Regions from separate parts of the Bacillus sp. UNC322MFChir4.1 genome, predicted to be linked through region 2. Evidence: a T-box and tRNA genes for the amino acid it is inferred to sense, from the RefSeq annotation. Region 2 holds a T-box; the other holds one or more tRNA genes.
The links. The T-box of region 2 lies ahead of lysS (lysine--tRNA ligase). A T-box ahead of a tRNA ligase gene usually reads a tRNA of that ligase, here a tRNA-Lys.

Region 1 (3,428 bases), on a different contig from region 2:
ACAGCGTCTTCGTACAGGGACTTTAACTTCAGAAGACTGGGCGAAACTGACGATGGCTATGGGCAGTCTCTCAAATGCAGGTATTTTTATTGATGATACGCCAGGTATTCGTGTTAGTGAAATTCGGGCAAAATGTAGACGTTTAAAACAAGAACATGGTCTTGGAATGATTTTAATCGATTATTTGCAGCTTATTCAAGGTAGCGGGAAATCTGGTGAAAACCGTCAGCAAGAAGTATCGGAGATTTCTCGTACACTAAAAGGATTGGCGCGTGAACTAGAAGTTCCGGTTATTGCCTTATCGCAGCTTTCTCGTGGTGTAGAATCTCGTCAAGATAAGCGTCCGATGATGTCGGATATTCGTGAGTCAGGAAGTATTGAGCAAGATGCTGATATAGTAGCATTCTTATATCGTGAAGATTACTATGACCGAGAAACAGAAAATAAAAATACAATTGAAATTATTATTGCTAAGCAGCGTAATGGTCCAGTAGGTTCGGTTGAACTGGCGTTTGTAAAGGAGTTTAACAAATTCGTAAACTTAGAACGACGTTTTGAGGATGGGCATGCATAGCAAGCATAGCGAGAGTATAAAAAAGAAGCACATTTCTTATAATAAAATGTGTTTCTTTTTTTGTTTGTGAAATAATGTTTTCATGCGTAAAATGAAATTCTTACGAACAAAAAAGATAAAAGAGAAAAAAATGTTCGTTTTTAAATTGACTTCTCTTTGCATTTTGGTACAATTATATTGTTTGAAAAGTTCGTTTGAAAATTTCGGAGGTGCTTGAATAATGTCTTCAGTAGTAGTTGTAGGAACACAGTGGGGCGATGAAGGAAAAGGTAAAATTACTGATTTCCTTTCTGAACATGCAGAAGTAGTTGCGCGCTATCAAGGCGGAAATAACGCAGGACATACAATTGTTTTTAACGGTGTTAAATATAAATTGCACTTAATTCCATCTGGTATTTTCTATAAAGAAAAAGTTTGTGTTATCGGAAACGGTATGGTAGTAGATCCAAAAGCTTTGCTTGAGGAATTAAAATATTTACATGATCGCGGTGTAAGCACTGATAATTTACGTATTAGTAACCGTGCACATGTTATCTTACCTTATCACTTAAAGCAAGACGAGTTAGAAGAAGAGCGTAAAGGTGATAATAAAATTGGTACAACGAAAAAAGGTATCGGTCCTGCATACATGGACAAAGCTGCTCGTACAGGTATTCGTATGGCAGACCTTTTAGATCGTGAAGCATTTAAAGAAAAGCTTGAGCGTACTCTAGCAGAAAAAAATCGTTTGTTTGAAAAAATGTATGATGCAGAAGGATTTAGTGCAGAAGAAATTTTCGAAGAATATTTCGAATATGGTCAACGAATTGCACAATACGTATGTGATACGTCTGTTGTATTAAATGATGCATTAGATGAAGGACGCCGCGTATTATTTGAAGGTGCACAAGGTGTTATGCTTGATATTGATCAAGGTACGTACCCGTTCGTTACATCTTCTAACCCAGTTGCTGGTGGTGTAACAATTGGTTCTGGTGTAGGACCTTCTAAAATTAAACGCGTAGTAGGTGTATGTAAAGCATATACAAGCCGTGTAGGTGACGGTCCATTCCCAACTGAGCTTCATGATGAAGTTGGTAATCAAATTCGTGAAGTTGGTCGTGAATACGGTACAACAACAGGTCGTCCACGCCGTGTTGGTTGGTTTGATAGTGTTGTTGTAAGACATGCTCGTCGCGTTAGCGGTCTTACAGACTTGTCTTTAAACTCTATCGACGTATTAACAGGTATTCCAACTGTGAAAATTTGTATTGCATACAAATATAACGGTGAAGTTATTGACGAAGTTCCAGCAAACTTAAATATTTTAGCGAAATGTGAGCCAGTATACGAAGAGCTTCCAGGTTGGACAGAAGATATTACAGGCGTAAAAACACTAGCTGAACTTCCTGAAAATGCAAGACATTATGTAGAACGTGTGTCTCAATTAACAGGTATTCCGTTAGCTATGTTCTCTGTTGGTCCAGACCGTAGCCAAACAAATATTGTTCGTAACGTATACGGTATCTAATCTTGTTTTTTTCTTAAAAATACGATATATGAAAAAAGAACCCAATTTAAATGGGTTCTTTTTTTATGTTTTTATAAAAAAATATAAAAAAGTATTGTACAAATATATCATTTCATGATATTATAACTCTTGTCGTCACGAAAACATGACATTGGTGAACATGAGCCATTAGCTCAGTTGGTAGAGCATCTGACTTTTAATCAGAGGGTCGAAGGTTCGAGTCCTTCATGGCTCACCATTTTATTTTCGTGGCCCGTTGGTCAAGTGGTTAAGACACCGCCCTTTCACGGCGGTAACACGGGTTCGAATCCCGTACGGGTCACTTTTTTTTTTGTTTTATTTTGGTCCCGTGGTGTAGTGGTTAACATGCCTGCCTGTCACGCAGGAGATCGCCGGTTCGACCCCGGTCGGGACCGCCACTTTTGTTTAATACCACAATTAGTGGTTTTATATATATGTTTTGGCTCGGTAGCTCAGTCGGTAGAGCAGAGGACTGAAAATCCTCGTGTCGGCGGTTCGATTCCGTCCCGAGCCACTTTCAGGATATTAAGAGGGCCCGCTTAATATCCTTTTTATATTGTACAATTTTACAAATGAGATTAGTTCTTTTAAAATAGAAGGAAGGGAAGCCTCTAGCAGTTGAAGCTAGAGGTTTTTCTGTAAAGAAGGCAATTAAATGTTCAGGAGGAAACTAAAATGATGGGAAAGAAAATTTTAGTCGTTGATGATGAAAAACCAATTGCAGATATTTTAAAGTTTAATTTAGAAAAAGAAGGTTTTGAAATTGTAATGGCTCATGATGGTGATGAAGCCATTGAAAAAGCAAATGAAGAACAACCAGATATGGTTTTATTAGATATTATGTTACCGGGAAAAGATGGTTTAGAAGTTTGTCGTGAAATACGAAAAAACTATGAAATGCCAATTATTATGCTAACAGCAAAAGACTCTGAAATTGATAAAGTCCTTGGATTAGAACTAGGGGCAGATGATTATGTAACAAAGCCGTTTAGTACACGTGAGTTATTAGCACGCGTAAAAGCGAATTTACGTCGTCATCAACAAGGTGGAGCAGCTGAAAAAGAAGAAAATGCAGAGATGGTTATTGGACCGATTGTAATCAATCCCAATGCATATAGTGTAACAAAGCGCGAAGAAAATATTGAGTTAACACATCGCGAATTTGAATTGCTTCATTATTTAGCGAAGCATTTAGGACAAGTTATGACGCGCGAACATTTATTACAAACTGTTTGGGGTTATGACTATTTTGGTGATGTGCGTACAGTAGATGTAACAGTTCGTCGTTTACGTGAGAAAATTGAAGATAATCCAAGTCATCCA
Region 2 (3,428 bases):
TGTTCCTGAACTTGCGTTTAAAACATTATGTAAATATAAAGGAAGAGTCGGCTCTAAAGCGCTAGGCAAGGCAGATCCAATTATAATAATTCCGATAATCATAAATAAAGAGTGCATCTTTAAGATGGAACGATAAGAAATACGTTGGTCAGTATCCTGTTTCGGTTCATCATGAAGCAATGTGATTCGTAATATACCATCAATAAGTGCGATTCCTGCTGCGAAGATAAATGGTAAGTGATAGCCGCCCCATTGGTAGAGAAAACCACCGATAGTTGGACCTAATAGCATTCCAATTGCTTGGCCAGATAGAGCAATCCCCATTGCTTTCCCGCGCTCTTGCAGCGGGAATACATCAGCAAGAAGGGCTAACCCAGCTGTCCATGTTGCAGCGGCGGATATACCTTGTAGCATTCGTGCTAGAACCAATAACCAAAAATTGTTCGCAAATCCAAATAACAAAGTTGCAGCTGCTAATCCAAATAAACCTAGAATCATAGGGAGTCTTCTTCCTACTTTATCAGAGAGTACTCCTAATATTGGAGTTGCAAGAAGTAACGTAATGGCATAGCTGCCGAATAAAAAGCCAATTTCAGCTTGTGTGGCCCCAAGTGTTTTTGCATAGCTTGGAATGATTGGCACGATCATTCCGTAAATAAGCATGTCAGTAAAGACGGCTACTGCGACAACCCATAAAGCAGCTTTTTGTATTCGAGACATTTTTATTTGAGATTTCATTGTTTGTCCTCCTCTCTGCTTTTTTCTTCTAATATAGATAACTTCTTTTCTAGCTTTTCGATAAACTGAAGCTGCATCTCACATTGTTCATAAATATTTTCAAAAATAAGAGTTACATGCTCAGGAAGGTCAATCATTTTCTCTTTAATCGATTGTCCTGCTTTCATATTTTCGTACATGTCAACAATTCCTTTTTTTTGCTCCTGCAAAGCAACTATGATTTTCTCGACAGAAACTGCATCAGCTGTGAAAAAAGTTAGTGCTGTGTATAGATGAGTTGGGAAAGTTACCGAAGATTGCTGAAAAGATTCAATCATTAGCTTGTGAAATTCATCTTTTCCAGCAGGTGTGACACTATAAATTGCCTTGGAACGATTTCCTGTTTTTTCAACAGTATCTAATTCTACTAACCCTTCTTTGTCCATTTTTTTTAAAGCGTGGTAAATAGAAGCGGGGAAAACACCTGCCCACGTATCAGTTTGCGCAGATTGCATTGCTTGCTGTAATTCATAGCCGGACATAGGACCGTACTGCATTAATAAACCAAGTACCATTAATCTTGTCATTAGTATCCCTCCGTTAAAATAGAAAACATTTAATACTAAACATTTAGTATTGATGTAAGCATATTGAATAAGTTCTGTTTTGTCAAGATTTGGTATGTAATTTTTTATTCAACTTAAGTACGCCACTGGTGAAGCGATGCAGCTTGATACAAATAATAATCAGAAAGATGATTGACAATAATCATTTTTCTGATTATTATTAATGCAATTAAAAAAATGAAAATATTAGCAGCAATGAAGAGAAGAGTAATTAAGAATTGATATGTAACAGAGAACTCCGATAGCTGAGAAGGAGAGATAGCGATCTTAATGAAAAAAGACTTGGAGCTTCGTATGGAACTAAGTTGATTAGGGATAATACGACGGATTCTCCCGTTATAGAGATAGGGTATACGCAATTTGCCGTACCCGAAGAGGTTGGTATGGTGACATATCAATAAACTGAGGTGGTACCACGATGAGCACAACTCTCGTCCTCAAGATGTATAGTCTTGGGGGTGGGAGTTTTTTTATTTGGGAAAAAGGAAAAAGAGAATTGAAATGATTTTATGAAGAGGTGATAGTATGCACTGGGCATATAAAATAGCAAATGAATTAATTAATACGTATCCAAATAAAGATACTTTTGTGTGTGCGTCAGGAATTAGTCCTTCGGGATCAGTTCATATAGGGAACTTTCGGGAGATTGTAACAACACATTTTGTAGTGAAGGCGCTGCAAGACTTAGGGAAGAAAACACGTTTTATTTTCTCTTGGGACGATTATGATCGTTTTAGGAAAGTTCCTAAAAATGTTGATCCCTCTTTTGAAAAATATATTGGTTTGCCGTATTCAGATATTCCGGATCCTTTTGGGTGTCATACGTCGTATGCAGAACACTTTGAAAAAGAATTTGAAAAGTCTCTAGCAGCCTTTGGGATTGAAGTGGAGTTTCTATATCAGAGTAAGGAATATAGAACTGGTAGATATAACAAACACATTCTTCATGCATTACAACAAAGAAAAGAAATATATGACATAGTCATGAAATTTAAAACGAGTGATATTTCAGAAGAAGAGAAAAATGCTTTCTACCCAATTGCACTATATTGCGAGAATTGCGGAAAAGATCATACAGAAATAAAAAAGTTTGATGAAGAAAATAAAACGATTGAATATGTTTGTAGTTGTGGAAACCATTCAATATTATCAGTGATGAGTGCAAATAATATGAAACTGAATTGGAAAATAGATTGGCCAATGAGATGGATGGTTGAAGATGTCATTTTTGAACCTGGAGGAAGAGATCACTCATCAGAAACAGGAAGTTATAACGTATCAAAAGAAATTGCTAGGAGGATTTTTAACTATGAAGCCCCTAGCTATGTAGCTTATGAATTTATAGGAATAAAAGGCGATCATAAAAAAATGTCTAGCTCAGCTGGAAATATTATAACGCCAAATGAGCTACTGAACATATACTTACCTGAAATCATTCTATTTATGTTTTCGAAGTATAAGCCCAATGCACCTTTCAATATTGGCTTAGATGAAGATGTGATTAGAAATTACTCTGAATATGAAAGATTTAGAGACAGTTACCGAAATGGAACGTTACAAGATAAAGATATATGTTCTTCACTTAAATTATCAAAAGTTCACGGTGAAAATGAAGTATTACCGAAATTTAACCAAGTAGCAGGTGTCTTACCATTAGTAAACTTTCATGTGCAGGCATTACAAAGTGTGCTTAGTAAAACAGATGAGGAATATACCGTCACAGACATCAAGCAAATAAGCGATCGAGTAGAATTTTGGATTAAAAATTGGTATCCACAAAAAATGATTCGTATAAATGATAGGAAAGATAACGAATACTATGAAACATTAAATGAGATTCAGAAAAATTGGTTAAAAGAATTTTGTGACGTAATTCGTAAAAGTTGGCAGGCTGATCAATTAATGGAGAAAATATATGCAATTTGTCATGATGATGACAAGAAAACTATGAGAGCGAATCAAAAATTATTATTTAATATGATATATAAACTCGTTTTGAATAGTTCAAATGGACCGCGGTTGCCGATGTTGATTCAAGCGGTAGGGGTTGAGCGAATGCTTGCTTTATTGGATTATTAATACAAA

Region 1: it encodes a tRNA-Lys, which carries the amino acid that the T-box ahead of lysS (lysine--tRNA ligase) is inferred to sense. The anticodon was not compared.

The regions. Positions count from the first base shown of each region.
Region 1 is NZ_JQKQ01000035.1:13,299-16,726, reverse strand. It holds gene dnaB (replicative DNA helicase) at 1-574, shown strand, start outside; gene BR72_RS13960 (adenylosuccinate synthase) at 795-2,084, shown strand; tRNA gene BR72_RS13955 (tRNA-Lys) at 2,247-2,322, shown strand; tRNA gene BR72_RS13950 (tRNA-Glu) at 2,335-2,406, shown strand; tRNA gene BR72_RS13945 (tRNA-Asp) at 2,428-2,503, shown strand; tRNA gene BR72_RS13940 (tRNA-Phe) at 2,547-2,619, shown strand; gene walR (cell wall metabolism DNA-binding response regulator WalR) at 2,781-3,428, shown strand, end outside.
Region 2 is NZ_JQKQ01000012.1:42,971-46,398, reverse strand. It holds gene BR72_RS05515 (MFS transporter) at 1-738, opposite strand, end outside; gene BR72_RS05510 (PadR family transcriptional regulator) at 735-1,304, opposite strand; T-box leader at 1,530-1,785, shown strand; gene lysS (lysine--tRNA ligase) at 1,869-3,422, shown strand.